Regions from separate parts of the Pantoea sp. X-Soil-TKNS-1207 genome, predicted to be linked through region 2. Evidence: predicted binding sites of a transcription regulator. Region 2 holds the regulator's gene; each other region holds the start of a gene.
What was found. The regulator CRP, encoded in region 2, controls carbon source genes, mostly activating them, when cyclic AMP is high. The targets are predictions, from matches to a motif close to ATGTGANNNNNNTCACAT.
Positions count from the first base shown of each region.

Region 1 (7,791 bases), 1.1 Mb from region 2:
TTCCCGGGATTGTAGGGTCATCCCCGCTCCTTACTTTTTTTCTGTCGCTAAATGTCAGCGGTGTAACATCAATAATATCAGATAGGGGCTAAAAGTGACGGCGCTGTCCGGTTGTGTTTACGCCAGAGAGTGCTTCGGTTAACATCTTAAGCCCGATTTTTCATTTATAGAAAGCTACGCAAACTATGACTCAAGTCGCTAAAAAAATTCTGGTAACGTGCGCGCTGCCTTACGCGAACGGTTCAATCCATCTCGGCCACATGCTCGAGCATATCCAGGCAGACATTTGGGTGCGTTACCAGCGAATGCGTGGCAATCAGGTTTACTTCATCTGCGCCGATGACGCGCATGGCACGCCGATCATGCTGAAAGCCCAGCAGCTCGGCATTGCGCCAGAGCAGATGATTGCTGAGATGAAGCAGGAGCACGAAACTGACTTCGCAGGCTTCGACATCAGCTATGACAACTATCACTCGACGCACGGCGACGAAAACCGCCAGCTGTCGGAGCTGATTTATGGCCGTCTGAAAGAGAACGGCTTTATCAAAAATCGCACCATTTCGCAGCTGTACGATCCGGAAAAAGGCATGTTTCTGCCGGACCGTTTCGTCAAAGGTACCTGCCCGAAATGCAAATCGCCGGATCAGTATGGCGACAACTGTGAAGTGTGCGGCGCGACCTACAGCCCGACCGAGTTGATTGAGCCGAAATCCGTGGTTTCTGGTGCGACGCCGGTGATGCGTGATTCCGAGCACTTCTTCTTTGATCTGCCCTCCTTTAGCGCCATGTTGCAGGCGTGGACCCGTTCTGGCGCATTGCAGGAGCAGGTGGCGAACAAGATGCAGGAGTGGTTCGAATCTGGCCTGCAGCAGTGGGACATCTCCCGTGATGCGCCCTATTTTGGCTTCGAAATTCCTGACGCGCCGGGTAAATATTTCTACGTCTGGCTGGATGCGCCGATTGGCTACATGGGGTCATTCAAAAACCTGTGTGACAAGCGCGGCAACATCGATTTCGACGAGTTCTGGAAGAAGGATTCCACTACCGAGCTGTATCACTTTATCGGTAAAGACATCGTCTATTTCCACAGCCTGTTCTGGCCGGCCATGCTGGAAGGCAGCCAGTTCCGTAAACCGACCAACCTGTTTGTTCACGGTTATGTGACGGTCAACGGTGCGAAGATGTCAAAATCACGCGGCACCTTTATCAAGGCCAGCACCTGGTTACAGCATCTCGATGCAGACAGCCTGCGCTATTACTACGCGGCGAAACTGTCATCACGTATCGACGATATCGACCTCAACCTGGAAGATTTCGTGCAGCGCGTAAATGCTGACATCGTTAACAAAGTGGTGAACCTGGCGTCACGCAACGCAGGCTTCCTGACCAAACGCTTTGGCGGCAAGCTTTCGGCTGAGCTGGCCGATCCGGCGCTGTATAAAACCTTTACCGATGCGTCTGAGAAGATTGGTGAAGCCTGGGCCAGCCGTGAATATAACCGTGCAATCCGCGAGATCATGGCGCTGGCGGACCTCGCCAACCGTTATGTCGATGAGCAGGCACCCTGGGTGGTGGCGAAAGAGGAAGGCCGTGACGCCGACCTGCAAGCCATCTGCTCCATGGGTATTAACCTGTTCCGCGTGCTGATGACCTGGCTGAAACCGGTGCTGCCATCGCTGAGCGCGCGTGCTGAAGCCTTCCTGCAAAGCGAACTGAGCTGGGATGCCATTCAGCAGCCGCTGCTGGATCACAACGTGGCCCCGTTCAAAGCGCTGTATGGCCGTATTGAAATGACCAAAGTTGATGCGCTGGTTGAGGCATCGAAAGAAGATGCGGCGGTGGCTAACAAGCCTGCTGCTACCGGCCCGCTGGCCGATGCGCCAATTGGCGAGACCATCACTATTGATGATTTTGCCAAAGTCGATATGCGTGTCGCGCTGATTGAGAAAGCGGAACTCGTAGAGGGTTCGGACAAGCTGCTGCGTCTGGAGCTGGATCTGGGCGGCGAGAAGCGCCAGATTTTCTCCGGCATTCGTGCGGCTTACCCGGATCCGTCGGTACTGGTCGGCAAAATGACCATTATTGTGGCTAACCTGGCACCGCGTAAGATGCGTTTCGGGGTATCGGAAGGCATGGTGCTGTCAGCCGGACCGGGCGGGAAAGACCTGTTTGTTCTGTCCGTGGATAGCGGTGCTCAGCCGGGAATGCCGGTTAAGTAAGGTATCGCGGCCGCCCTCTCCCGCCTGCGGGAGAGGGCCAGCTACGCAGTCATCCTTAACTGCTGATAAATCGCCTCCATCACCGCATCAAACGCCATAAACACCGGATGATTCCAGAAACGGATCACCCGCCATCCCGCTCAATAATCAACAGACGTTCAATGCAGGCGAAATCAACCCTGTAACGCCCAACCGGATGCTGGCGACGAAACCTATATCCACACAAATGGCGATTGCGTAAAAAATGCCATAACCGCAGTTCGGCCTCCGGCATTTTCTGACGCCGCTCTCGCGGGGTTAGCGTTGTTCCTTTCTTCGTGACCTCCTTATCCAGCGCCGCCAACCTATCCATTTTTATCGCCGTTGTCAGAATGCGTTGCATAAGCTGGAATCCAGCCCGCAATGTGATCTCTGGCACGCTAAGCGCTTAATGCGTATGATGAAGCCCTATGAAAACAGGAGCCTGTCATGCTCACCGTGCTATCTGTCTGCTGGCGCTATTTTCGTGCCTTTGTCATCATTTATGCCGCACTTTATGCCGGGATTGGCATTGCTGCTCTGCTTCCTATCACCATTCCTGGTAGCATCATCGGAATGCTGCTGCTGTTTACCCTGCTGGCGCTGCAAATCCTGCCGGTGCACTGGGTTAAACCCGGCTGCCATTTATTTATCCGCTATATGGCGCTGCTGTTTGTACCGATAAGCGTGGGGGTGATGAGTTATACCGACATCCTCACCGCCCAGTTCGGTCCGATTGTCGTCTCCTGCCTGATCAGCACCTTCCTGGTGCTGGTGATCGTCGGCCTGAGCGCCGAACGTATGCAACGCCCGAACACGCTGAAGGAGCCAGAGGATGAGTGATATCTGGTGGTCATTGCCGCTCACGTTGCTGGCCTATTTTCTGGCGCGCAGGCTGGCGGCAAAAATCAATATCTCGATCATTAATCCGCTGCTGGTCGCGATGGCAATCGTCATCCCGATTTTGCTGCTGACGCATATGCCCTACGCCCGCTACTTCGCTGGCAGCGCCGTGCTGAATCAGTTCCTGCAACCGGCGGTGGTGGCGCTGGCGCTGCCGCTGTATGAGCAGATGCATCAGATCCGCGCTCGCTGGAAAACCATTATCAGCGTCTGTTTTATTGGCAGCATGACGGCGATGATTTCCGGCACCGCCATTGCCTTATGGCTGGGAGCGACGCCAGAGATCGCCGCCACCATTATGCCAAAATCCGTCACCACCCCGATTGCGATGGCGGTTTCCGGTTCACTGCACGGCATTCCCGCCATCAGCGCCATTTGCGTGCTGATCGCCGGGGTGCTCGGCGCGGTGTTCGGTCATATGCTGCTGAACCTGATGGGGGTGAAAAGCAAGGCGTCACGCGGGCTGGCGATAGGCAACGCCTCACACGCACTCGGCACCGCGCGCGCCGCAGAGATAGACTATCAGGAAGGGGCGTTCAGCTCTCTGGCGCTGGTGATTTGCGGCATCATTACTTCGCTGCTGGCCCCTTTTTTGTTCCCGCTCCTGATGCACTGGCTGGGGTAAAACTTGCGAGAGATCTCGCAAAGTTGAAACAAGCAAGAAAGCTTGCATTGTCAGGGCGATACAGATCACATATAACCCTTCAGGCGGCGCGCCGCCGCTGACGAGTTTACGAGGTCCATCATGCATCCAAGATTCACCACTGCTTTCTCTGCCCTGCCGATCAATCTGCAACAGGCGCTGCAACCGCTGCTCGCCAGCGCCGATTTTCATGGCGTGTTACTGGCCAGTGAAGTGACGCAGTTACAGCAGGCAACCGGCCTGGATGCCGATGCGCTGGCACTGGCGTTGCTGCCGATTGCCGCCTCCTGCGCGGTGGCCACGGTTTCAAACTTCAATGTGGGAGCGATTGCACGCGGCGTCAGCGGCAACTGGTATTTCGGCGCCAATATGGAGTTTCAGGGCGCGCCCCTGCAACAAACGGTACATGCTGAGCAGAGCGCCATCACCCACGCGTGGCTGCGCGGTGAAGAACAACTCGACGCCATCACCGTCAACTACACGCCATGCGGCCACTGCCGCCAGTTTATGAACGAGCTGAACAGCGGCACCGCCATCCGTATCAGCCTGCCCGGCCGAGCCATCAGCACGCTGGGTGATTATCTGCCAGATGCCTTCGGCCCGGCGGATTTGAATATCAGCGAACGCCTGCTTACCCCGATTGATCACGGTTTTGTTTTACAGGGCGACACCCTGCAACAGGCGGCGATTGAAGCCGCGAACCAAAGCCATGCGCCCTACAGCCAGAGCTACAGCGGTGTGGCGCTGCGTAGCCGTAGCGGGCAGATTTTTAGCGGACGTTATGCGGAAAACGCGGCATTCAATCCCAGCCTGCCACCGTTGCAGGCGGCGTTGATTCTGATGAATATGCACAACGAGCCGCTGGACAGCGTGCAGCAGGCGGCGCTGGCCGAGTGTCGTTCCGGCACGCTCAGCCAGCTGGATGCCACCCGCGCCACCCTGACAACGCTGGGATGTCGCGACCTGGCCGTAGTGGATTTGTCAGCCATCGCAGTTAAGTGATCCTTTCACCGCTTTTGTGACCTTTTATTAACAAACGCTGTACATCTGCAGGAAATTTCATAGGATCGGGCGCCAGAAATCACTTCACAATAAGAAAGGCTGGCGTTACCTTTCCCGGCGACACGCCAGAAAACACTGCAACCGGAGCAAACACTGCATGGAACTCGAGTACGAAAGTAAACGTCCGCTGTATATCCCTTACGCGGGTCCGATCCTGCTGGAATTTCCGCTGTTGAACAAAGGCAGCGCCTTCTCCCTCGAAGAACGTAACGAATTCAATCTCAATGGCCTGCTACCCGAAGCCGTAGAGTCCATTGAAGAACAAGCCGAGCGCGCATGGCGTCAGTTCCAGGATTTCAAAAACAATAACGACAAGCACGTCTATCTGCGTAATATCCAGGACACCAACGAAACCCTGTTCTACCGCCTGCTCGACAATCATCTGGAAGAGATGATGCCGATTATCTATACCCCTACCGTCGGCGCGGCCTGTGAACACTTCTCAGAAATTTATCGTCGTGCGCGCGGCGTGTTTATCTCCTATAACAACCGCGATCGCATCGAAGACATGTTGCAGAACGCCACCAAGCAGAATGTGAAGGTGATTGTGGTCACCGATGGCGAACGTATTCTCGGCCTTGGCGACCTCGGCATCGGCGGTATGGGCATCCCGATCGGCAAACTGTCGCTGTATACCGCCTGTGGCGGCATCAGCCCGGCCTACACCCTGCCGGTGGTGCTGGATGTCGGCACCAACAATCAGCAGTTGCTGAACGATCCGCTGTATATGGGCTGGCGTCACCCACGTATTTCCGGTGAAGAGTACGAATCCTTCGTTAACGAATTTATCCAGGCCGTTAAGCGCCGCTGGCCGAACGTGCTGTTGCAGTTTGAAGATTTTGCGCAGAAGAACGCCATGCCGCTGCTGGAGCGTTATCGCGATGAAATCTGCTGCTTTAACGATGATATCCAGGGCACCGCGGCGGTGACCGTCGGTACGCTGATTGCCGCCAGCCGCGCTGCGGGTAGTCGCCTGTGTGAGCAAAAAGTGGTGTTCCTCGGTGCCGGCTCCGCCGGTTGTGGTATCGCCGAACAGATTATCGCGCAGATGAAATCGGAAGGTCTTAGCGATGACGAAGCGCGCGCCCGCGTGCTGATGGTGGACCGTTTTGGCCTGCTGACCGACAAACTGCCGAACCTGCTCGATTTCCAGAGCCGTCTGGTGCAGAAGAGTGACAACCTGAAAAGCTGGGATACCACTTCCGATTCGATTTCCCTGCTCGACGTGGTACGCAACGCGAAACCGGATATCATGATCGGCGTGTCTGGTCAGCCAGGCCTGTTCACCGAAGAGATCATCCGTGAGATGCATAAGCACTGCAAACGTCCGATTGTGATGCCACTGTCGAACCCAACCTCACGCGTTGAAGCCACGCCGGCGGATATCATCGCCTGGACCGATGGCGCCGCGCTGGTTGCCACCGGCAGCCCGTTTGCACCGGTGAACTGGAAAGGTAAAACCTACCCGATTGCCCAGTGCAACAACTCTTATATCTTCCCAGGTATTGGTTTAGGGGTTATCGCCGCAGGTGCAACCCGCGTCACCGATTCGATGCTGATGACCGCCAGCCGCGCACTGGCTGATTGTTCACCGCTAGTGAATGACGGCGAAGGCCCGGTACTGCCGGAGATTAAAGACATTCAGGGCGTGTCCAAAGTGATCGCCATGGAAGTGGGTAAAGCCGCGCAGCTGGCGGGTGTTGCCGTAGTGACCTCGGAAGATGTGCTGTCGAAAGCCGTGAATAACAACTTCTGGCTGCCGCAGTATCGTCATTACCGTCGTACCTCCATCTGATGTCACCTCCCTGCCGGGTCTTTGCAGGCCCGGCAATGCTTAAAAAAACGCCAGCCAACCGGCGTTAACTTGCTTCCCGCAGGCACCTCAAGTAGCCTTGATCCATTCCGATTTCCGCCAACCGAGTGCCTGCGCGCATGATTAAACGCGTTTTCTTTGGTCTGCTTTTCATCATCTTATTGGTGGTGGCGACCGCACTTGGCCTCGACCGCTGGATAAGCTGGAAAACCGCTCCCTTTATCTACGAAGATGTCGCCTCGCTGCCGCATCGCCAGGTTGGCGTGGTGCTGGGCACCGCCAAATATTATCGTACCGGCGTGATCAATCAGTATTACCTGTACCGTATTCAGGGCGCGCTTAACGCCTACAACAGCGGCAAGGTGAACTATCTGCTGCTGAGTGGCGATAATGCGCTGCAAAGTTATAACGAGCCGATGACCATGCGTCGCGATCTGATCAAAGCTGGCGTCGATCCGGCGGACATCGTGCTGGATTATGCGGGTTTCCGCACGCTGGATTCGATTGTGCGCACCCGCAAAGTCTTCGATACCAATGATTTCATTATCATCACCCAGCGTTTCCACTGCGAACGCGCGCTGTATATCGCTCAGCATCTGGGGATTCAGGCGCAGTGCTATGCGGTGCCGTCACCCAAAAATATGCTGACGGTGCGTCTGCGTGAGGTGGGCGCTCGCTTAGGGGCGCTGGCGGATCTCTATCTGATGAAACGCGAACCGCGCTTTTTAGGCCCGCTGGTGCCGATTCCTGCGGTGCATGAAGTGCCGGAAGATGCGCAGAGCTATCCAGCCGTAACGCCGGAGCAGCTGCTGGAAATGGAACAAAAGCTAAACAAATAACGAGGATTCGTAGCGGCGCAATTTATCGCGCATGTCTTTCTGGTGCATAAAAGCAAAAGGCGCGCGATAAATCACGCCGCTACAGGTGAAAAGAAAAGGGCCGCTATAGAGCGGCCCTTGTTCGTACTCAGTAATATTATTTCTTACGCGCGTATTTCAGTGAGTCCAGCGCTACGGCGAAGATGATGATGCCGCCCTTGATGATGTACTGCCAGTAAGGGTTGACGCCGATATAGGTCAGACCGTAGTTGATCACCGTAAAGATGATTACACCGGTTACCACACCCGCTACCG
Region 1 covers NZ_AP035958.1:2,885,691-2,893,481, forward strand. The annotation lists gene apbC (iron-sulfur cluster carrier protein ApbC) at 1-21, opposite strand, end outside; gene metG (methionine--tRNA ligase) at 186-2,219, shown strand; partial or broken gene AC6I8V_RS13500 (endonuclease domain-containing protein) at 2,261-2,601, opposite strand; gene AC6I8V_RS13505 (CidA/LrgA family protein) at 2,688-3,080, shown strand; gene AC6I8V_RS13510 (CidB/LrgB family autolysis modulator) at 3,073-3,765, shown strand; gene cdd (cytidine deaminase) at 3,886-4,785, shown strand; gene AC6I8V_RS13520 (NAD-dependent malic enzyme) at 4,943-6,640, shown strand; gene sanA (outer membrane permeability protein SanA) at 6,778-7,497, shown strand; gene mglC (galactose/methyl galactoside ABC transporter permease MglC) at 7,634-7,791, opposite strand, start outside.
Region 1: cdd (cytidine deaminase) is a predicted target of CRP. The motif match lies at 3,819-3,836, and genes of this name have one in related genera.

Region 2 (7,791 bases):
AGAATGTGCCGTCAAAACCGATTGTTATCCTTTCCGCCAAAGTTCTTCCCTGATAGATCAACGCGCCATTTTATCGTGGCGCGTCCTGCCGTACTCCGGCAAAGCACCTGTTTGCTGCTGATATCCGCCATACTTCAGGTTGCGCGCAGCCACCTTGCCGCAGCCCGAATTATTTAGGGTATATACTTAGGGCAAATTGCTTGCCGGAGGCTTTATGACCAGCAAACTGACCGACAAACAGAAAACCACCTTGTGGCAACAGCGCCGTGCTGCCAGCTATCAAGCCAGCTGTCGTCTGGCGGGCTATACGCTGAGCGAACCGGCTATCACGCTTGAACAAGCCGAAGATCGGCTGACCTCGTTAAGGAGGCAGTATGGCGGATAATACTCTGGCGGTACGTGATCCCTATCTCTGGCACAACGATCAGGTGCTGATAAATCGCCTTGATATTCATGACAGTGCCCAGCTGCGTAAAGCGGAACTGGCGTTCAGCGCCGCGCGTCTGGCTACGCTGGAGCTGCCTCCGCGCAACAGCGGTATGCCGTGGCTGTGCCATATTCATCGCACGTTGTTCCAGGATCTCTACAGCTGGGCGGGGGAGCTACGAACCGTCGATATCTGGCGCGATGATACGCCCTACTGCCACTGCGCCTATATCGAGAAAGAGGGCAACAGCCTGATGAGCGCGCTGGAAGAGGAGGAGGGGCTGGCCCTGCTGGAGCAGGATGAGTTTGTGGCGCGGCTGGCGCATTACTATTGTGAAATCCATGTGCTGCATCCATTCCGCGCCGGTAATGGTCGTACCCAGCGTATCTTCTTTGAGCAGCTGGCGCTGCATGCGGGTTTCCTGCTGACGTGGGATACGCTGGAGCGTGATGACTGGCATGCGGCGATCCTTGATGCGGTCGAGGGGGATTTAACCGCTCTGATTGCGCAGTTCGCGAAAGTGGTAAGTCCCGCCCGCTAAAATGCGTAGAATAGCGGCGGTTTTACCGGCCTGAGGGCGCTATGCTGCTGCTAATCGATAATTACGACTCCTTCACCTGGAATCTCTACCAATATTTTTGCGAACTGGGCGCCAGCGTCGAGGTGGTGCGCAACGATGCCATCACCCTGGACGAGATGGATGCGCTGCCGCTCAGCCATCTGGTGATTTCGCCCGGTCCCTGCACGCCGGATCAATCCGGCATCTCGCTGGCGGCGATTCGTCACTTTGCCGGTCGCCTGCCGATTCTCGGTGTCTGCCTGGGCCATCAGGCGATTGCTCAGGCCTATGGCGCACAGGTGGTGCGTGCGCGTCAGGTGATGCATGGCAAAACGTCCGCCATCCGCCATAACGGTCGCGGCGTATTTCGCGGCCTGAATAATCCTCTCACCGTAACCCGCTATCATTCGCTGATTGTGGCACGGGATTCTTTGCCGCCGGAATTTGAAGTCACCGCCTGGAGCCTGCACGACGGCGTACCTGATGAAATTATGGGGTTCCGCCATAAAACGCTGGCGCTGGAAGGGGTGCAGTTTCACCCGGAAAGTATTCTGAGCGAACAGGGCCATCAGCTGCTGGCAAATTTTCTGCGAGCTTAAGTTGTGTTTGCCTTTGTGTGATTTTTTATGCATATTTTGTGATTAGAATTTCACATCAGTTCAACAAACAACCCGATGAGGTCAGCAATGGCAGCGGAAAAACTAGCGGTAACCCGGGAAACGTTCGATAACGTTATTTTGCCTGTTTATGCACCTGCGCAGTTTGTGCCGGTCAAAGGCAAGGGCAGCCGTGTATGGGATCAGCAGGGCAAAGAGTATATCGATTTCTCCGGCGGCATCGCGGTGACTGCGCTTGGCCATTGCCATCCGGCGCTGGTGGAAACGCTGAAAACCCAGGGCGAAACCCTGTGGCACACCAGCAACGTATTTACCAACGAACCGGCGCTGCGTCTGGCGAGCAAACTGATCGCCGCCACTTTTGCTGAGCGCGTATTCTTTGGCAACTCCGGCGCAGAAGCCAACGAGGCCGCGTTCAAGCTGGCGCGTTACTACGCCTGCAAAAAACACAGCCCGTTCAAAAGCAAAATCATCGCGTTCCACAATGCGTTCCATGGCCGTACGTTGTTCACCGTTTCCGTCGGCGGTCAGCCGAAATATTCCGACGGCTTTGGTCCGAAACCGGCCGATATCGTGCATGTGCCGTTTAACGACCTGGCCGCGGTGAAAGCGGTGATTGACGATCACACCTGCGCCATCGTGGTTGAGCCGATCCAGGGCGAGGGTGGCGTGATGCCCGCGACGCCGGCGTTTATGCAGGGGCTGCGCGCCTTATGTGATGAGCACAATGCGCTGCTGGTGCTGGATGAAGTGCAGAGCGGCATGGGACGCAGCGGCAAACTGTTCGCCTATGAACACTACGGCATTACCCCGGATATCATCACCACCGCGAAAGCGCTGGGGGGCGGTTTCCCGGTCAGCGCTATGCTGACTACCAATGAAATCGCCTCGGTGATGGCGCCAGGCGTGCACGGCACCACCTACGGCGGCAACCCGCTGGCCTGTGCCATTGCCGAAACCGCGCTCGATATTATCAACACCCCGGAAGTGTTAAACGGTGTGGATGCGCGTCGTCAGCAGTTTGTCGAGGCGCTGAAAGCGCTGGATAGCAAGTTCGACCTGTTCAGCGACATCCGTGGCAAAGGGTTGCTGATTGGCGCTGCGCTTAAGCCGCAGCACGCCAGCAAAGCGCGCGACATTCTGCACGCCGCCGCGGCCGAAGGACTGATGATTCTGACTGCCGGTACTGATGTGATCCGTTTTGTCCCGTCGCTGGTGATTGAGCCGACCGACATCGAAGAAGGCATGGTGCGTTTCGCCGTAGCCGTGGAAAAGGTGCTGGCGGCGTAAGCTAGCTTTTTACCCGCAAGCGCATCCGCCAGCGGCCGTGATGGGGTCGCTGGCTCCATGCCAGAGAAGATATGGTATGCATCACGTTGAGGTGTTGCAGGATGCGCTTCACATGCTGTTCCACGATGGTAATCGCCCCTTCGTTGATGTTCTCCGGCGCTTCGAGGATGTTGCTGTCATTACCCGGCCCGTCATACGCCAGCCGCTGCTGACAACGCTGTAGCGCGATTTCGCAGGATTGCAGATAACGCTCCGCCAGCTTTGGCGTCAGCATGGTATGTTCACGCGCCAGAATGGTCATGGCGTTGATATGTTCAACAATGAACTGGCTGTGCGTCACCCACATGCGCATATCTTTCAGATACTGCGAATTAAACCCCGGCTCGGTCATCGCCTGATTGAGTGAGTTAAATAGCGCGTTGTGCGCCTGATTGACCCGGATACGTTGATACGCCAGCTTCTCCGGTGATTGTTCCGGTCCGAGCAACAGTTGCAGCGCTTCCTGATAGGTTTCCAGCGCATCGTGCGCGTTCTTTCGCAGCAAACCGCTCTGCCACTGCGGCCACAGCCAAATCATGCCGCCAAAGGCAATCAGGCATCCCATCAGCGTATCCATCATACGCGGCAGCAGAAACTCCGCGCCGTTCAGCGACAGCAGTTGTAGCGAATATACCGCCGTCACGGTAAAGCCAATCATCGACCAGCCGTAATACTTGCGCGTCACCAGATAGCTGGCGAGGGTAATCACCAGCATAAACAGTAGCGCCATCGACTCCGGCACGGCGAAGCGCAGCGAGGCGGCGGCGATTAACAGCCCGGCGAAGGTGCCGAGCGCACGGTGCTGAATCCTGACCCGCGTGGCGCTGTAGCCGTTCTGACTGACGAACATGGTGGTCATCAGAATCCAGTAAGGTTTGGGGATATTGAAGAACAGCGCCAGCCCGCTGCCGAACATCAGCATCACGGCAAAGCGCGCCGCGGTGCGCAGCGCCGGGGACTTCAGCGACAGGTAGCTGCGCAGCGCAGGAAAAAAGGGCAGACGCCGCTGGCGATCGGCCATCAGGTCGCGGGTGTAGAGCGGTTTCTGGCTACGCAATACGCGCGCAATGCGGCTGAAGTGGTACAGGCAAAAGTTACTCACCGGGTTATCCGGGTTCTGACGCGCAATCTTTTCCAGCGCGCTCAGCTGCTTGTCCATCTGGAAACGCTCCGGCAGCTGGTGATAGAGAATCGCGTCGGCCAGGATGCGCAGCCGGGCTGAGATGGTTTTGGCGTTCCAGCGGATCACCGCTTCCGCGTGGCTCTGCTCCACCAGTTTTTGCACCTCTTCCGGCTGATGCAGGCTGACGGAGATATGTTCCTGGAGATCGAGCGCCACCTGGAAGGCACGCGTCAGCCGTTTGTGGCTGTTGTCATTGCTGGCAGACAGCATATGCATCTGCTGATAGCAGGTGGTGATCAGATCGACCGCCTTCTGTTGACGCGCCAGCAACGGCGGCAGCGCCTTTTCCGGATCGGTCAGCTGCGTCAGCAGAGTGTATTTGGCATCGCAATAGTCGGCCAGTTCGCGGTACAGCAGGCTGAGGGTTTCGCGCATCGGCTGCTCTTTCCACAGCCAGAACCAGAACCAGTTAAACAGCCCGTACCACAGCGTGCCGCCGATATACAGCAGCGGCGGCACCCACATCGGCATACGTCCGGCCAGGCTGAGGGTAAAAATAGCGGCGATCAGCGTGGCGGGCAGCAAACGGCCATGCAACGGGCTGATCTCACCGGTCACGCCAATCAGCAGGGGCAGAATCAGCAGAATCAGCGGCAGGGGAATATGGTAATTGGTCAGCCACTGGATCAGAAAGCTGCCGGTGGCAAACAGGGAGCCGCCGACAATCAGGCGTTTAAAGAAGCGTTTGTGCGGCGTGTCGAGACCGGCGATGTTGCAGCAGGCAGGGACCAGCGAGAACAACAGGCCTTTTTGCAGATCGCCGAACAGCCAACCGAGCGCCACGGGCAGGCATAACACCAGCGTTTGCCGCAGGGCATAGTTAACTTCGGGATGATAGATGATTCGACGCCACATCAGCTCATCGCAGACAAAAACGGCGTGATGCTGCCATCACGCCGTAGGTGAGAAGAAATTAGCGGGTGCCGTAAACGACGATGGTTTTACCATGTGCTGAGATCAGATTTTGATCTTCCAGCATTTTCAGAATACGGCCGACTGTTTCACGTGAACAGCCGACGATCTGACCAATTTCCTGACGGGTGATTTTGATCTGCATCCCGTCCGGGTGGGTCATGGCATCGGGCTGTTTGGCCAGATTAAGCAGTGTCTGCGCAATGCGACCTGTCACATCAAGGAAGGCAAGGTTGCCTACTTTTTCTGATGTCACCTGCAGGCGACGTGCCATCTGCGACGAAAGACGCATTAAAATATCCGGGTTTACCTGAATCAGCTGACGGAATTTTTTGTAGGAAATTTCAGCCACTTCGCAGGCAGTTTTCGCTCGTACCCAGGCACTACGCTCCTGACCTTCTTCAAACAGGCCAAGCTCGCCGATGAAATCTCCCTGATTGAGGTAGGAGAGGATCATCTCTTTGCCTTCTTCATCTTTAATCAGTACCGCAACGGCACCTTTCACGATGTAGTAGAGCGTTTCCGCTTTCTCACCCTGGTGGATCAGGGTGCTTTTGGATGGATATTTGTGAATATGGCAATGGGACAGGAACCATTCGAGTGTAGGGTCTGTTTGCGGTTTGCCGAGAACCATTCGCTATTATCCTCTGTTGTAATCGTGCCCAAAACACAGGGGGCAGTTTTCCCTGTCAGGCGGTGAAATCATCAAGCGCTTCCAGTTAAGGAAATTATTCGGGTGTACTCTTAAGCTTAGCTTTTGATTCATCCCGCCTTCGTCTATTGCGACGAAAATATTTTCAGCACTGTTTGTAGCACAGCTTTTGCAAGCTGTCTTCTGTTGTCTCGCTTCAGCAAAAGCCGATTAGTCTGGATTGCTGTTTATCAGGTGAAGGCGTATTCTGGCGGCAAATCAGCCTGGTCAGGAGAAAGAATAATGCAGGCACGAGTCAAGTGGGTGGAGGGGTTAACCTTTCTCGGAGAATCCTCATCGGGCCATCAGGTATTAATGGATGGGAATTCTGGCGATAAAGCGCCGAGTCCGATGGAGATGGTACTGATGGCGGCTGGTGGTTGCAGTGCGATTGACGTGGTGTCAATCCTGCAAAAAGGACGTAATGACGTGACCGATTGCGAGGTAAAACTTACCTCTACGCGTCGCGAAGAAGCGCCACGCATTTTCACGCATATTAACCTGCATTTTATTGTCAGCGGCAAAGCGCTGGGCGATAAAGCGGTGGCGCGTGCGGTCGATCTCTCGGCGGAAAAATATTGTTCGGTGGCGATCATGCTGGGCAAAGGGGTAGAGATTACCCACAGCTACGAGGTCGTTGAGTTATAACGGCTATCTCGATCGTCAATTCCAGGTGCGAATGAATTCGCACCTGGGTTTGCAGGGTCGGCATTTCTGCCGGTCATGCCATAACTTCCTGATTATTCAATCCGTTTGCCTTCAATCAGCCGTTGCACCAGCGGCGTCATAATCAATTCCATCGCCAGTCCCATTTTGCCGCCCGGCACCACCAGGGTGTTCATATGCGAGATAAAGGAACCCTGAATCATCGCCAGCAGATAGGGAAAAGCAATGCCTTCCAGGCCACGGAAATGGATCACCACGAAGCTTTCATCCAGCGACGGGATTTCGCGTGCGGCGAAGGGGTTCGAGGTATCGACGGTTGGCACGCGCTGGAAGTTGATGTGGGTACGGGAGAATTGCGGCGTGATAAAGTTGATGTAATCCTCCATCGAACGCACCACCGAATCCATTACCGCTTCGCGTGAATGGCCGCGCTCGCTGGTATCGCGCACCAGCTTCTGAATCCACTCCAGATTGACGATCGGCACCACGCCCACCAGCAAATCAACATGCTCCGCCACATTGTGCGGCTGCGTTACGACGCCGCCATGCAGACCTTCATAAAACAGCACGTCGGTGTTTTCCGGCAGCGGCTGCCAGGGCGTAAAGGTGCCGGGCACCTGATTCCACGGCACCGCCTCATCGTAGGTGTGCAGATATTTGCGCGACTGGCCGAGGCCGGTCTGACCATAATGCTTAAAGGTCTGCTCCAGCAGGCCAAAATCGTTGGCTTCCGGCCCGAAGTAGCTGATATGACGGCCAAGATCGCGCGCTTTGCGGATCGCCATATCCATTTCCGGGCGGGTATAACGGTGGAAACTGTCGCCTTCCAGCTCTGCGGCATGCAGATCCAACTGCTGGAAAATTTTACGGAAGGCAAGGCTGGTAGTGGTAGTTCCGGCGCCGCTGGAACCGGTGACGGCAATAATCGGATGCCTGGCTGACATAACAAAGCTCCCTGTGAGGTCCGGCGATGAGCATTGTTAGCACGAAAAGCCGGGATGTGCATTAGCCGCGAAATTCACCGCGCGCCATGATATTGACGGTTTCGTGCAGTTCTGACCACACGAGCACCGCATCGCCGCGCTCCAGCTGACGACGCACATCGGCGACTTTCTGCATCAGGCTTCGCTCCTGTTCACCGTAGTCGGTCCCTTCGCGCAATACAAAGGATTCAATCAGGTTTTCCAGCGTTTCGGGGTCAAGTTGTTGCCACGGAATAATCACAGTCACACATCCAGATAAGTTGATAACCACTGCGGCACGCGCTGTTCCAGCCACATTTGCGGCCGCAGCAAGGTACCGCTGACAAAGCCGACATGGCCGCCCTGTTGGGTCAGCTGATACTCAATCGACGGCGACAGTTGCTGCGGCTGCGGGATCACCGCGTCGGTCATAAAGGGATCGTCC
Region 2 covers NZ_AP035958.1:3,960,079-3,967,869, reverse strand. The annotation lists gene ppiA (peptidylprolyl isomerase A) at 1-53, shown strand, start outside; gene AC6I8V_RS18525 (YhfG family protein) at 215-385, shown strand; gene AC6I8V_RS18520 (putative adenosine monophosphate-protein transferase Fic) at 375-968, shown strand; gene AC6I8V_RS18515 (aminodeoxychorismate synthase component II) at 1,010-1,585, shown strand; gene argD (bifunctional acetylornithine/succinyldiaminopimelate transaminase) at 1,673-2,893, shown strand; gene AC6I8V_RS18505 (YccS/YhfK family putative transporter) at 2,895-4,970, opposite strand; gene crp (cAMP-activated global transcriptional regulator CRP) at 5,029-5,661, opposite strand; gene AC6I8V_RS18495 (OsmC family protein) at 5,962-6,366, shown strand; gene AC6I8V_RS18490 (phosphoribulokinase) at 6,459-7,328, opposite strand; gene AC6I8V_RS18485 (YheU family protein) at 7,390-7,608, opposite strand; gene AC6I8V_RS18480 (hydrolase) at 7,611-7,791, opposite strand, start outside.

Region 3 (7,791 bases), 190 kb from region 2:
GGCTGAGCCAGCAGGCGGCACGACAGAATCTGCACCTTAACCAGCTGGATGAAGATCAGGTGCAGTTTCTCGATAGCCTGGCTGAACTGCCGTCGGCTCCGGCGGTGGTAATGATCAAAATCCCTAAAGCCCTGGCGCTGCTGGAGCATCAGCTGCGTGCGCTGCGCGCTGTGGTCACGCCGGACACCCTGATTCTGGCGGCGGCGAAAGCCAAAGATATTCATAGCTCCACGCTGCAACTCTTCGAACGCATTCTTGGCGAGAGCAAAACCTCGCTGGCGTGGAAAAAAGCGCGCCTGATTTACAGCCGCTACACCGCGCCGACGCTGGCAGACCAGCCGCCGACCACCGTCTGGCCGCTCGACGATACCGATTATCAGATCCACAACCACGCCAACGTATTTTCCCGCAGCTCGCTGGATATCGGCGCACGCTTTTTCCTGCAACATCTGCCGCATGATGTGGAAGGGGAGATTCTCGATCTCGGCTGCGGTAATGGAGTGGTGGGCCTGGTGGCGCTGGAGCAGAACCCGCAGGCCGAGGTGCTGTTCTTTGACGAATCTTATATGGCGGTGGCGTCGAGCCGTCTGAACGTAGAAGTGAACCGGCCGCAGGATTTGGCGCGCTGCCAGTTCCGCGTGAACAATGCGCTGAGCGGTTTCCCGTCCGATCGCCTGCACGCGGTACTGTGCAATCCGCCGTTCCATCAGCAACATGCGGTGACTGACCACCTGGCGTGGCAGATGCTGCGTGATGCCAAACGCTGCCTGCAATATGGCGGCGAGTTGCGCATTGTTGGCAACCGCCACCTCGATTATCACCACAAGATGAAAAAGTTGTTCGGCAACTGCACGCTGGTGGCGTCGAATGCGAAGTTTGTGGTGCTGCGTTCAGTCAAACTGCGTTAATCACAGGCTGAGCGCCAGCTCGGTGGCCTGCGCAATGGCGCGGCGGGCATCCAGCTCCTGCGCCACATCGGCGCCGCCGATCACCCGCACCGTTTTACCGCGCGCCGCGAGCTGGTCAGCCAGTTCGCGCAGCGGCTCCTGACCGGCGCAGATCACCACGTTATCCACCGCCAGCGTGACCCTTTCGCCCTGGTGACGCAGGTGCAGCCCCTCGCCATCAATCTTCAGATATTCCACATCGCCCCACATTTTTACGCCGTGCGCCTGTAGGCTGGCACGATGGATCCAGCCGGTGGTTTTCGCCAGCCCGGCACCGGGCTTGCCGGTTTTGCGTTGCAGCAACCAGATCTGTCGGTCGGCGGGCAGCGGTCGTGGCGGGATGATGCCGCCGCGCGCATGTAACGCGTGATCAATGCCCCAGCTTTGGTAGAAATCCTCGTGATGTCCGGCCTGATGCAGCAGGAATTCGGCAGTATCGAAACCGATGCCGCCCGCGCCAATAATCGCCACGCGTTTACCCACCGGCTTTTTATCGCGCAGTACATCGAGATAGCTTAAAACGCAGGGATGATCGATGCCGGGAAGGGCCAGCTGGCGCGGAGCAATGCCGGTGGCGACAATCACTTCGTCGGCGCTGTCCAGCTGGTCGGCCGTGACGCGACATTGGGTATGGATGATGACGCCCGCCGCCTGCAACTGATGGCGGAAATAGCGCAGCGTTTCGCTGAACTCCTCTTTGCCGGGGATCTGGCGGGCGATATTAAACTGCCCGCCAATCTGCGCTTCGGCCTCGTAAAGCGTGACCTGATGGCCGCGCTGCGCTGCCTGCAAGGCGAACGCCATACCCGCCGGACCTGCGCCCACCACCGCCAGCCGTTTCGGCTGGCGCGCGGCGGTGACCGGCATCAGCGTTTCGTGGCAGGCGCGCGGGTTCACCAGGCAGGAGGTCACTTTGCCGACAAAAATCTGGTCGAGACACGCCTGGTTGCAGGCGATGCAGGTATTGATCGCGTCCTGTTCGCCGGCGCGGGCTTTGCTGACGAACGCGGCATCGGCGAGAAAAGGCCGCGCCATCGACACCATATCGGCAATTCCCTCATCCAGTAACGCTTCGGCCACCGCCGGATGGTTGATGCGGTTGGTGGCAATTACCGGCACCGACACCCGTTCGCGCAGATGCTTCGTTACCCAGGCAAATCCGGCGCGCGGCACGCAGGTGGCGATGGTCGGAATACGCGCCTCATGCCAGCCAATGCCGCTGTTAAACAGCGTGACGCCGCACTGCTCCAGCCCTTCCGCCAGCTCCAGCGTCTCCGCCAGCGTGCTGCCGTTGTGCACCAGGTCAAGCATCGAAATACGGAAGATAATGATGAACGCGTTGCCCACGGCTTCACGTACCGCACGCGTTATCGCCAGCGCAAAACGCTGACGTCGCGCCACATCGCCGCCCCAGGCGTCGTCGCGCTGGTTGGTATGCGCCACCAGAAACTGGTTAATCAGATACCCCTCCGATCCCATGATCTCCACCCCGTCGTAACCGGCCTGCTGCGCCAGCCGGGCGCAGTTGGCGAAGTCGGCGATGGTGCGCAGGATATCGGCTTCGCTCAGCGCCTGCGGCATAAACGGGTTGATGGGCGCCTGCAACGGCGAGGGAGCGACCAGATTGCGCTGATAGCTGTAACGCCCCGCATGAAGGATTTGCAGGGCAATTTTGCCGCCAGCCGCGTGTACCGCATCGGTAATCTTTTGATGCCAGCCGCACTGGCTTGTCTGATTGAGAATCGCACCGCCCTGGGCGACCACCCCCTGTGGGTTTGGCGCGATGCCGCCGGTGACAATCAGCGCCACCCCTTCACGGGCGCGTTCGGCATAGAAGGCCGCCAGCCGCTCAGCGCCATCGGCATGTTCTTCAAGGCCGGTATGCATCGAACCCATCAGGAAGCGGTTTTTAAGTTGCGTGAAGCCTAAATCCAGTGGGGCGAACAGGGAAGGGTACTCGCGCATAATCACTCATCAATTAAGTGGTCGGATGAGTTAACTTTAGCGGGTATTGGACGGGAAGGAAGAGGGATGCGTTCAGGGTGTGAGAAACGTCAAAAAAGCGTGGGTTGAGGGTAACAGACCGCCGGTATCACGTTATGCGTAACACCCTTTTCGTAACATGTTTTTGAGTGATCTCCATCACAGTTTGAAACGACGTAACCCGGTCTTATGGCCCCCATTGCAACAACACTGAATGGGGACGTTATGAATATCGAAACGCAGTCCTGCGTGATCACCGGAAAAAAACAAGTCAGCGTGGCGCAGCAGCAGGTGGAATGGAACGGCAAAGGCACGCTGGTACGCATCACGCGCGGCGGCATTTGCGGTTCGGATCTGCACTATTACCAGGAGGGTAAAGTCGGCACTTATGAAGTCAAAATGCCGATGATCCTCGGCCATGAGGTGATCGGTTATGTGGTGGAGAGCGATGATCCGCGTCTGAAAGCCGATCAGAAGGTGGCGGTTAACCCGTCGAAGCCGTGCGGCGAGTGCAAATATTGCCAGCGCGAGCAGGAGAACCAATGCGTCTCCATGCGTTTCTTCGGCAGCGCCATGTATGTACCGCATGTCGATGGCGGTTTCACGCAATACAAAGTGGTGGATAGCGCGCAGTGCGTGCCGTTTCCGCAGGATGCCGATGAAAGCGTGATGGTGTTTGCCGAGCCGCTGGCGGTGTGCATTCACGCCACCCATCAGGCGGGCGATCTCACCGGTAAACATGTGTTTATCTCCGGCGTTGGCCCGATTGGCTGCCTGATTGCCGCCGCCGCCAAAGCGCGTGGCGCAGCCTCGATTGTGTGCAGCGATATCAGCGAGCGTTCGCTGGCGATGGCGCAGCAGATGGGCGCCACCGGGGTGATCCACGCCGCCGACGGCGACTTCACGCCTTACCTGGCCGACAAAGGCTATTTCGACGTGGCGTTTGAAGCCTCCGGCCATCCGTCCTCGCTGCAACGCTGCCTCGATGTGGTGTGCGCCAAAGGCACGCTGGTGCAGGTCGGCATGGGCGGCGCTATCCCGTCGTTCCCGATTATGCAGTTGATTGCCAAAGAGATTAACCTGGTCGGCTCCTTCCGTTTTACCCACGAATTCAATACCGCCGTCGAGTGGCTGGCGCAGGGCATCGTCAAGCCGCTGCCGTTATTTAGCGGCGCTTATGGCTGGCAGGACATTGATGCCGCGCTGCAATTTGCGGGCGATAAAACCCGTGCCGCGAAAGTCCAGTTAACATTTTAAGGAGATCCCATGAGTCAGCTTTTTTCCCTCGAAGGTAAACGCGTTCTGATCACCGGTTCGGCGCGCGGCATTGGTTTCCTGCTGGCGCAGGGCCTGGCGGAAGCCGGTGCGGAAGTGATCGTCAACGCCACCACGCCGGCAGGCGCCGAGCAGGCCGCCGCAAGGCTGCGCGATCTGGGGCTGCGCGCCCAGTCCAAAGCCTTCGATGTCACCCAGTCGGCACAGGTGCAGCAGGCGGTGGATGAAATCGAAGCCGAGTGGGGCGCGATTGATGTGCTGGTGAACAACGCCGGTATTCAGCGTCGTCGTCCGTTCCTCGAATTCCCGGAGCAGGACTGGAATGACGTGATTGCGGTTAACCAGACGGCGGTGTTCCTGGTATCGCAAACCGTGGCGAAAAAGATGGTGGATCGCCAGCGGGGCAAAATCATCAACATTGGTTCGATGCAGAGCGAATTAGGCCGCGACACCATCACGCCTTATGCCGCCTCCAAAGGCGCGGTGACCATGCTGACGCGGGGGATGTGCGTTGAGCTGGCGCGCCACAACATTCAGGTGAATGCGATCGCTCCCGGCTATTTCGTCACCGAGATGACCCAGGCGCTGGCGGATGATCCGGCATTTACCGGCTGGCTCACCAAACGCACCCCGGCGGCGCGCTGGGGCAAGCCGGAGGAGCTGATTGGCGCTGCGGTGTTCCTCTCCTCGAAAGCCTCCGATTTTGTTAATGGCCATTTGTTGTTTGTCGATGGTGGTATGCGCGTGGCGGTGTGAGTCAGGTGGCGCATTCTTCGGGCTGCGCCTACACCTTACTGACCCTCTGTACTCTTTAGGATAATAAAAAATGCCAATAACCATCATTGTAATGGGCGTAGTTCTCCTGCTGGTGCTGATGATCGTTTTCAAGGTCAACGGCTTTATCGCCCTGGTTTTCGTCTCCGCCGTGGTGGGGATTGCCGAAGGGATGACCCCACTTAATGTCATGGCCTCCATCCAGAAAGGGATCGGTTCCACCCTGGGCGGGCTGGCGATGATCCTTGGCTTTGGCGCCATGCTCGGCCGTCTGGTGTCAGACACCGGCGCGGCGCAACGCGTGGCGACCACGCTGATTGCCGCGTTCGGTAAAAAACGGCTGCAATGGGCGCTGGTGGTCACCGGCCTGATCGTCGGTCTGGCGATGTTCTATGAAGTGGGCTTTGTGCTGCTGCTGCCGCTGGTGTTCACCATCGTTGCCGCCGCCGGGTTGCCGCTGTTGTATGTCGGCGTGCCGATGGTGGCTGCACTGTCGGTAACGCACTGCTTCCTGCCGCCGCATCCGGGGCCGACCGCCATTGCCACCATTTTCGGCGCCAACCTCGGCACCACGCTGCTGTACGGCATGATCATCACCATTCCGACGGTGATTATCGCCGGTCCAGTGTTCTCTAAATTCCTCAAAAGTTTCGAAAAATCGCCGCCGGAAGGGCTGTATAACCCGAAAATCTTCAGCGAAGAGGAGATGCCAGGCTTTGGCATCAGTATCTTCGCGGCGGTGATCCCGGTGGTGCTGATGGCGATTGCGGCGGTGTTTGAGCTGACCACGCCGAAAGAGAATCCGCTGCGCCAGTTCTTTGAATTTATCGGTAATCCGGCGGTGGCGCTGTTTATCGCGGTGGTCATTGCGGTCTTCACCCTGGGCCTGCGCAACGGACGCAAGATGGAAGAGGTGATGGATATGTGTGGTGCGTCCATCGCCGCCATCGCCATGATCGTGTTTATCATCGCCGGTGGCGGCGCGTTCAAGCAGGTGCTGGTGGACAGCGGCGTGGGTAACTATATCGCCGATATGATGAAAGGCTCCTCGCTGTCGCCGTTGCTGATGTGCTGGACGGTGGCGGCGATGCTGCGTGTCGCGCTGGGTTCCGCGACGGTGGCGGCCATCACTACCGCCGGTATCGTAACGCCGATCATTGCCGTCACCCACGCCGATCCGGCGCTGATGGTGCTGGCGGTGGGATCGGGCAGTGTGATCGCTTCACACGTTAACGATCCGGGCTTCTGGCTGTTCAAAGGCTACTTCAACCTCAGCGTGGTGGAGACATTAAAAACCTGGACGGTCATGGAAACGCTGATCTCGATCCTGGGCCTTGCGGGCGTGCTGATCCTCAATGCGCTGATCCACTAATCGATCCGGCTTCACAGGGACGTGAAGCCGCGTCAGGACCGCCAATGTGACTACCCAACGCGTCTCTTTACAGGATATTGCCGAGCTGGCGGGCGTCACCAAAATGACCGTCAGCCGCTACCTGCGCACCCCGGATAAAGTCGCCAGCAGCACCGGCGATCGTATCGCGCGCATCATGGAAGAACTCAACTACGTACCCGGCCGCGTAGCGGGAATGCAGGCACAGGCCAGAAGTTTTACGCTGGGCGTTCTGATCCCTTCATTCAAAAACCAGATCTTTGCCGATCTGCTGAGCGGCATCGAAAGCGCCACCCGGCAGGGCCACTATCAAACCCTGATTGCCAACTACAACTACGATGCGCGCAGCGAAGAGGAGCAGGTGATCAATCTGCTGTCGTGGAATATCGACGGCATCATCCTCAGCGAGAAGCAGCATACGTTGCGTACGGTGAAATATCTGCGCGCCGCGAAGATCCCGATCGTTGAGGTGATGGATACCCAGGGACCCTGTCTGGATATGCAGGTGGGTTTCAACAACTTTAACGCGGGCTATGATATGACGCGCACGCTGCTGGAGCAGGGGCGACGTTGCATCGTCTATTTAGGTTCGCAGGATGATCGGCGCGATGAGTTTCGCTTTCAGGGCTTTCGCAAAGCGATGCTGGAGCAGGGACTGCGCGCGGCGCGTATCAATCCGCGCACCATTTCGTCGCAGCAGCTGGGCGCGACCATGCTGGAACAGGCGCTGCGTCTGCACCCCGAGCTGGACGCGATTTTCTGTACCAATGACGATCTCTCGCTTGGCGCGCTGCTGTGGTGTCAGCGCCGCGGGATCGCGGTGCCGGGTGAGATCGCCATCACCGGCTTTCATGGTCTCGACATCAGCCGCGAGATGTATCCCAGCCTCGCCAGCGTGATCACCCCGCGCTATGCCATCGGCTTTCAGGCGGCGGAACTGCTGCTGAAAAGGATCGCCGATCCGGCGTTCCATGCCGCCAGCGTCGATCTTAATTATCAGATATTTATCGGTGAAACCATTCAGTCGCGGCCGCGGATCCACGAAAAGCGCGACTTATAGCCGCTGGCGAAATGGGTGTTGTAGCGGTAGCTGGAACCGACTTCGGCCATGCAGTAGGTACAAACCTCAACCACCTCAATCTGTGCTGCCGGGATACCGCGCTGTTGCAGCAAAGCGCGCGCCAGATGCGGCAGATCAAACCAGATCCCCTGTTGCTGCGCACGCGCCTGCGGCCGAATCGCCTGGGGGTTTTGCGGCTGCGCCGCGGACCAGCGCAGCGGCGGTAAACCGGGCTGCGCCTGCATCTGGGAGACTAAATCCGCCCCGAGTTCGTAGCAGCATGGCCCAATCGCCGGGCCGATGGCGACGTGCAGCGTGTCGGGACGCGCGCCGAGTGCCAGCAGACCATCAATGGCGCTGTT
Region 3 covers NZ_AP035958.1:3,774,368-3,782,158, reverse strand. The annotation lists gene rlmG (23S rRNA (guanine(1835)-N(2))-methyltransferase RlmG) at 1-908, shown strand, start outside; gene AC6I8V_RS17485 (oxidoreductase) at 909-2,912, opposite strand; gene idnD (L-idonate 5-dehydrogenase) at 3,156-4,187, shown strand; gene idnO (gluconate 5-dehydrogenase) at 4,197-4,961, shown strand; gene AC6I8V_RS17470 (gluconate:H+ symporter) at 5,032-6,351, shown strand; gene idnR (DNA-binding transcriptional regulator IdnR) at 6,398-7,429, shown strand; gene AC6I8V_RS17460 (purine nucleoside phosphorylase YfiH/LACC1 family protein) at 7,390-7,791, opposite strand, start outside.
Region 3: idnD (L-idonate 5-dehydrogenase) is a predicted target of CRP. The motif match lies at 2,990-3,007, and genes of this name have one in related genera.

Region 4 (7,791 bases), 140 kb from region 2:
GTGCAGCTTTCAGCTTTTCGTTGGCGAACAGATCCAGTTTCATCTGCTGCTCACCCTGCACGTTTTCCACGCCGCTGGCACCGAGAATATCCACCAGACCCGCTTTGTTAATGTCGCGGTGGATAATTTTGGCACCCAGCTTGATGGATGAAATCAGCGCCGTCAGTTCACCTGTGGCGTGAGGAAAGTCGTGTTGCTTCTCGACGATGAATTCGCCTAACGTTTTCATAACACATTCCCTGAATCTACGATGGAGTGGCAGCGGCTGTAACAAACTGCCAACGTATGCGTACGCAGTTTAGCCGATTGAACTTTAAAAACCATAGTCCTAATCCGTTTCTTCCACCTGCACTCGGCGTTACACTGTGCGCCGAACTTTTGAGTAATGGATCTCTTATGCGCATTCACATCCTTGGGATTTGTGGCACCTTCATGGGCGGTCTGGCGATGCTGGCACGCTCACTCGGCCACGAAGTGACCGGCTCTGACGCCAATGTCTATCCGCCAATGAGCACCTTGCTGGAGCAGCAAGGTATTGAATTAACGGAGGGTTATGACGCCAGTCAGCTCGACCCGGCACCGGACCTGGTGATCATCGGCAACGCCATGACGCGCGGCAATCCCTGTGTGGAAGCAGTGCTGGAACGCAACATTCCTTACCTCTCAGGCCCACAGTGGCTGCACGATTTCGTGCTGCGCGACCGCTGGGTGCTGGCGGTGGCCGGGACCCACGGCAAAACCACCACGGCAGGCATGGCAGCGTGGATTCTGGAGGCCTGTGGCCTTGAACCCGGCTTCATTATTGGCGGCGTGCCAGGAAACTTCGACGTTTCGGCAAAATTAGGAAAAAGCCCGTTCTTCGTTATCGAAGCCGACGAGTACGACAGTGCCTTCTTCGACAAGCGCTCCAAGTTTGTCCACTACTGCCCGCGTACGCTGATCCTCAATAACCTGGAGTTCGATCATGCGGATATCTTTGACGATCTGCGTGCGATCCAGAAACAGTTCCACCATCTGATCCGCATCGTGCCGGGCCAGGGCAAGATCCTGCTGCCGGAACACGATCACAACCTCAAGCAGGTGATGGCGATGGGATGCTGGAGCGAGCAGGAAACCGTGGGCGACAACGGCCACTGGCAGGCGAAGAAGCTGACGCCGGACGCCTCGCGCTGGGAAGTGTGGCTTGACGGCGAGCGAGTGGCGGAAGTGAACTGGGGCCTGGTGGGCGAGCACAACATGCATAACGGCCTGATGGCGATTGCCGCGGCGCGTCATGTGGGTGTGAAGCCGGAGGATGCCGGTGAGGCGCTGGGTCGCTTTATCAATGCGCGTCGTCGTCTGGAGCTGCGCGGTGAAGTGAACGCCATCAAAGTCTACGATGACTTTGCGCACCATCCCACGGCGATCCTCGCTACGCTGGCGGCGCTGCGCAGCAAAGTTGGCGGCACGGCACGCATTCTGGCGGTGCTGGAACCCCGTTCCAATACCATGAAGATGGGCGTCAGCAAGAATGATCTGGCTCCGTCACTGGGGCGTGCGGATGAAGTGTTCCTGTTCCAGCCGCACCATATTCCGTGGCAGGTTTCGGACGTGGCCGACGCCTGTATGCAGCCTGCTCACTGGAGCGCGGATATTGATACGCTGGTGGAGATGGTGGCGAAAGTCGCCCAGCCTGGCGATTCGATTCTGGTGATGAGTAACGGCGGGTTTGGTGGTATTCATCAGAAACTGCTGGAGCGATTGGGGCGTTAAGCGCAGTAGGCTGTCGCCCTGATCCCAACCTTCTCCCGCTAGCGGGAGAAGGGGCTGTTGGTGCCCGACCTGGATATTGCACACCTCCCTCTTCCGCTGGCGGGAGGGGGGCCGCTGGCACACAAACCTTACGCCTCAGCCAGCTCGCGCAGATACTGGAAAATCTGACGGGCGGCTTTAGGTGGCTTGTTCGCCGCTTTCTCTTTCTGCGCATTACGAATCATGCTGCGCAGCTGCTGGCGGTCAGCGTGCGGGTAGAGGTTAATCACCTCGGCTACCGCGTCATCGCCCTGATCAATCAAACGATCGCGTAACTGCTCCAGCTTATGGAACAGCGCAACCTGCTGGTTGTGGCGGTTCTTCAGCTTATCCAGCGCCAGACGAATCGGCTCCTCATCGCGCGCGCGCAGCATTTTACCGATCAGCTGCAACTGGCGGCGACGTCCTTCTTTTTTAATGCGCTGCGCCAGTTCGATGGCGGCACGTAAATCTTCGTCGAGTGGAATCTTGTCGAGGGAGTTTTTCCCCAGATCAACCAGCTCGGCACCCAGGCGCTTCAGCTCCTCGGCATCGCGTTTAATTTCGCTTTTGCTGACCCAGATAATCTCTTCGTCTTCTTCTTCCTGATTATCCGGCACATCATCGAGCCAGTCTTCGGGCTGCTTGGTCATCTCTTGGCTCCCAAAAAAAAGAGGCTAATCCTACCAGTTTATCGGGTGACTGCGAAATTGTTCTCTGAGTCTGATAGACTCAAAACATTCATACATAAGATTAGACGGCAGGTCGATGAACGTATCTACTCAGGTTGCAGAACAACGTAAAGTGTTGGAACAGGCTGTCGCACAGGCGCTGGAGCTGGCGAAAGCCAGCACCGATGGCGCAGAAGTGGCGGTGACCAAAACTACCGGTATCGGCGTCAGTACCCGCTACGGCGAAGTGGAAAACGTCGAATTCAACAGTGATGGCGCGCTCGGTATCACCGTCTATCATCAAAACCGCAAAGGCAGTGCTTCCTCAACCGACCTCAGCCCGGACGCCATCAAGCGCACCGTGCAGGCGGCTATCGACATTGCCCGTTACACTTCCCCCGATCCTTATGCTGGCCCGGCCGATCCCGATCTGCTGGCCTTTGACGCGCCGGATCTCGATCTTTATCACCCGTGGGAGATCGATGCCGATCGCGCCATCGAACTGGCCGCCCAGGCTGAACAGGCTTCGCTGAAGGTCGATAAACGCATTACCAATACCGAAGGCGGCAGCTTCAACAGCCACGTTGGCATCAAGGTATTCGGTAACAGCCACGGCATGTTGCAGGGCTACTGTTCCAGCCGTCATTCGCTCTCCAGCTGCGTGATTGCCGAGCACAATGGCGATATGGAACGCGATTACGCCTACACCATCGGCCGCGCCATTGACGATCTGAAAAGCGCCGAGTGGGTGGGTGCGGAGTGCGCACGCCGCGTGCTGTCCCGCCTGTCACCGCGCAAACTCTCCACCATGAAAGCGCCGGTAATTTTCGCGCCGGAAGTGGCGACCGGTTTGTTTGGGCATCTGGTGGGCGCGATCAGCGGCAGCAGCGTGTACCGCAAATCCACCTTCCTGCTGGATGCGCTGGGAACCCAGATCCTGCCGGAATGGCTGACCATCGAAGAGAAACCGCATCTGCTGAAGGGCCTGGCGTCCACGCCGTTCGACAGCGAAGGGGTGCGCACCCAGGCGCGTGACATCATCAAAGATGGCGTGCTGCAAAACTGGCTGATGACCAGCTATTCCGCGCGTAAGCTCGGCCTGCAAAGCACCGGCCATGCGGGCGGTATCCACAACTGGCGCATCGCCGGTCAGGGTCATAGCTTCGACGCTATGCTGAAGCAGATGGGCCGCGGTCTGGTGGTGACGGAGCTGATGGGGCAGGGCGTCAGTGCCATCACCGGTGACTACTCACGCGGTGCCGCCGGTTACTGGGTGGAGAACGGTGAAATCCAGTATCCGGTGAGTGAAATCACCATCGCCGGCAACCTGAAAGACATGTGGCGCAATATGGTCACCGTCGGCGACGATATTGAAACCCGCAGCAACATCCAGTGTGGATCGGTGCTGCTCCCGGAGATGAAAATCGCCGGACAATAATGACATCGATTCCTGAAGGCAGCCCGCAAGGCTGCCTTTTTTATCTCCACAATAAAAAGGAAGAAACGATGCGTAAGCATGTGATTGCAATGTTGTCTCTGTCGTTGTTGTTCTCCAGTGCCAGCCTGTATGCGGCTGAACTGAAGCAAGATATGGATACCCTGAACGCTGGGCTGAAAACGGTGAAAAAAACCGACGATGCTCAGGAGATGCAAACCGCGCTCGGCAAGATGCGCCAGGCGGCGGAGGATGCAAAAAAATCCACGCCGGAAAAACTGGAAGGCCAGCCCGCTGACAGCGCGCAGATCAAGGATTATCACGCGGGACTCGATTCGCTGATTGCCCAGATTGATGTGGTCGATCAGCTGGCGAAAGCCAACAAACTGGACGAAGCCAAAACCGAAGCGAAGAAACTGGAAGATATTCGCGGCGTTAACCATAAGAAATTCCGCTGACAGACGGGCCAGCCATCCGGCTGGCCTTATTTCCCGGCACTCTCTGCCCGCATAAGCGGCAAAAATCCCCCAATCCGTGCGAAATGTGATGCATTTTGCATTATTCGTGCGCCCTGCGATCTGGCGCACAGTTGCCCGTCCGATTTCCACTTCGAGGTGGAAAAGTTGCGTCTCCACACCCTCAGGCGGAAAGCGTAATTTATTTTCAACGCGAATTATCAGTCATTGTCCGCTGTAACAGGAGTAAACCAGGTGAGGAGTGAAGCAGTCCCGCTGAAACAGAGCACGCCGGAAGCGATTCAGGCGCTGGCGGATAACGTGATGGAGCAAATTGCCGCGCTATACGCCGCGCACCACATCGAACCCAATGCGGTGCAGCAGCAAATGCTGGCCTCACATGTGCGAGCGATGGCCTCGCGCTCCCTCACCGGCGAAGCCTTACCGGACGTGGAAGCGGAGCTGTTTGAGGACATCTCGCCCGAGACCATGACGCTGGCGCAGCAGGTGGTGGATTTGTTTGGCAATCTGCCGCGCGAAGAGGCGTGGCTGCTGTCGGTACATATTGAAGTGGCAAAGTCGAACTAAGTCAGCAATCAGAGAGGAATTTAGCATGGTAACCGTAGTGATTGGCGATCGTCTGGGTAAAGGACAAAAAGTCGCGGCAGGCGTGGAAAAGGCCGGTGGCCGTGCGGTGGTGGTGCCGGGTGTGGCCGCCGATATGAAGCTGGGCGACGTGATGAAGGCCGAGAACGCGGATTTCGGTATCTCCTTCTGCGGCAGCGGTGGCGCAGGCGCCATTACCGCGCAGAACAAATATGGCTACAAAGCGAAGCACGGTATGCGTTCGATTGATGAAGGCGTTACGGCGATCAACGAAGGCGCGACGGTGCTCGGATTCGGCTTTATGGACAAAGAAGAACTGGGCGAGCGGCTGGTGCAGGCCTGGACCAAAAAACACGGCAGCTGAGCATGAAACAACAATACGAGACTCAGGTAACGGTACAGGGCAAAGGCGACAGCAAAGCCAAAGCCTTTGCCGATGCGTTGAGCCATGTGCAGCAGCAGGTGCTGCGCACCACGCAAAATATTCTGCTGCGCATTGAACCCCAGGATGTCCGGGTGCTGCGCGCGCAGGAGCGTGTGCGGACGGAGAAATTTCTGTTCTTTTTCCTCGCGCGTGAGCGGCGGGTTTACAGCGTCGAGCTGGAAATTACCGTCAGCGTCACCGTGATCGACACCGAGCAGGTGACATTCACGGCGGCACCTTAACAACAGACGAAAAACAAAGGTAAACGCATGTTTTTAATTATTTTGTTTAAGTCGTTAATCATCGGTGGTCTGGTGGGCGTCGGAGTCGGGGCAGGCGCAGCGCGCATGTTCCACGCACCCACCACCCAAGGCATGGGCGCGTTCCGTACGTTGGGCGAACTCAACTCCTGCGAGGGCGATCCGGCATCGCACTTCTCCTTTGGTCTCGGCTTTTTCTTTAACGCCTGGGCGTCATCCGTTGCGGCGGGTTCATTCACACAAGACGTTGACCATCGCATCCTGCCGAACTGGGGCGCTGCCGCACTGATGGTGAAAAACCGCAACGTCGCAGAAACACTACACAACCCGAAGAAGATGGCGATTGCCTGCGGCATCATCGGCATGATCGTCGTCGCTTTCCTTAACAGCACCGCTTCTGCCGTCCCGGCCGCGTTGCAGGTCACGGCGGTCAAGGTACTGGTGCCGGCAGCCAACCTGCTGGTGAACACCGTGATGCCGGTGATCTTCTGGCTGGCGGCAATCGATGCCGGTAAAAAATCCGGTTTCTGGGCCACCATTTTTGGCGGTCTGGCGCAGTTGATCATGGGCAACGCCGTACCGGGTCTGGTGCTGGGTATCCTGATCGGTAAAGGCGTGGAAGAGAGCGGCTGGAACAAAGTCACCAAAGTGATGATGTTTGCCATCGTGCTGCTGTTTGTGTTGAGCGGCTTCTTCCGCGGCTTCGACATGAAACTGCTGCAATCCTTCCAGCTCGGCATTCCTGGCTGGCTGGATATGATCCACAACAGCGTCAGCGGCAAATAAGGAGCCATCAGCATGAACGAAAACAAAGGGTTCTGGTACGCCGACTGGTCCTTCCCGCTTTTTGTCGGCCTGCTTTCCGCCGGGGTGTTTGCCGGTACGCATATGTACTACCTGTACGGCATTGGCGCCTTTAACGAAGTGGCGTTTGTCTCGATGCTGCGTTCCGGCATGGAGACCGGCGTCTACGGCGCGGTGGCGGCCTTTGGCGCCAGCTTCCTGTTTGCCCGCATCATTGAAGGTTCGCTGGTGGGGATCCTCGATATTGGCGGCGCAATCCAGACCGGCGTCGGTCTCGGTGTACCGGCGTTGTTGCTGGGTGCGGGGATTGTCTTCCCGGTGGCGAACTTCGCGGCGTCACTGGCGACCGGCCTGGTGATCGGTGTGGCCATTGGCTACCTCATCATCCTGGCGCGCAAATTCACCATTAATCAGAGCGATTCCACCTACGGCGCCGACGTCATGATGGGCGCGGGTAACGCCTCTGGCCGCTTCCTCGGGCCGTTGATCATCCTGTCGGCGATGGCGGCATCGATTCCGATTGGTCTCGGTTCGCTGGTGGGGGCGCTGTTGTTCTACCTGTGGAACAAACCGATTACCGGCGGCGCCATCCTCGGTGCCATGGTACTCGGTGCCATCTTCCCGATTTCTCTGTGATGTGATGCGCGGCCTGCTGTCGGGCCGCGCTTAAGGAGTTTGTATGTTTGATGTGATTCTGCGCCGCGCGCGTCTGTGCGACGAACAGCTGGTGGATATCGCCATCCAGCACGGCAAAATCGCCGCCGTCGGCAGCGTGCAGGGTGCCGCGCGTCAGGAACGCGATCTCGCCGGGCGTTATTACGTCAGCGCAGGCTGGATCGACAGCCATGTGCACTGCTACCCCAAATCACCGATTTACCACGACGATGCCGATGCCATCGGCGTGGCGCAGGGCGTTACCACGGTTATCGACGCGGGCAGCACCGGCGCCGATGATATTGACGATTTTTATCAGCTTACGCGCCAGGTCACTACTGACGTGCGTGCGCTGATCAACATCGCCCGCACCGGCATTGTCACGCAGAACGAGCTGGCCGATATGGCGCAGATTGACGGCGAGGCGGTGGTGCAGGCGATCCAGCGTCGTCCCGATTTTATCGTCGGTCTGAAAGCGCGGATGAGCAGCAGCGTGGTGGGCGAGAACGGTATTCAGCCGTTGCTCCGCGCCAAGGCGATTCAGCAGGCGGCCGGTAATCTGCCGCTGATGGTGCACATCGGCAACAACCCGCCGGTGCTGGAAGAGATTGCCGATCTGCTGACCTCCGGCGACATCATCACGCATTGCTACAACGGCAAACCGAACCGCATTCTCACGCCGCAGGGGGAATTGAAGGCGGCGGTGAAAAAC
Region 4 covers NZ_AP035958.1:3,816,057-3,823,847, reverse strand. The annotation lists gene fbp (class 1 fructose-bisphosphatase) at 1-229, opposite strand, end outside; gene mpl (UDP-N-acetylmuramate:L-alanyl-gamma-D-glutamyl-meso-diaminopimelate ligase) at 397-1,752, shown strand; gene yjgA (ribosome biogenesis factor YjgA) at 1,881-2,423, opposite strand; gene pmbA (metalloprotease PmbA) at 2,539-3,879, shown strand; gene cybC (cytochrome b562) at 3,948-4,334, shown strand; gene AC6I8V_RS17690 (glycine dehydrogenase) at 4,587-4,919, shown strand; gene AC6I8V_RS17685 (SFCGS family glycine-rich protein) at 4,945-5,301, shown strand; gene AC6I8V_RS17680 (DUF4312 family protein) at 5,304-5,603, shown strand; gene AC6I8V_RS17675 (DUF4311 domain-containing protein) at 5,631-6,407, shown strand; gene AC6I8V_RS17670 (DUF4310 family protein) at 6,420-7,061, shown strand; gene AC6I8V_RS17665 (amidohydrolase/deacetylase family metallohydrolase) at 7,105-7,791, shown strand, end outside.
Region 4: AC6I8V_RS17690 (glycine dehydrogenase) is a predicted target of CRP. The motif match lies at 4,418-4,435, and genes of this name have one in related genera.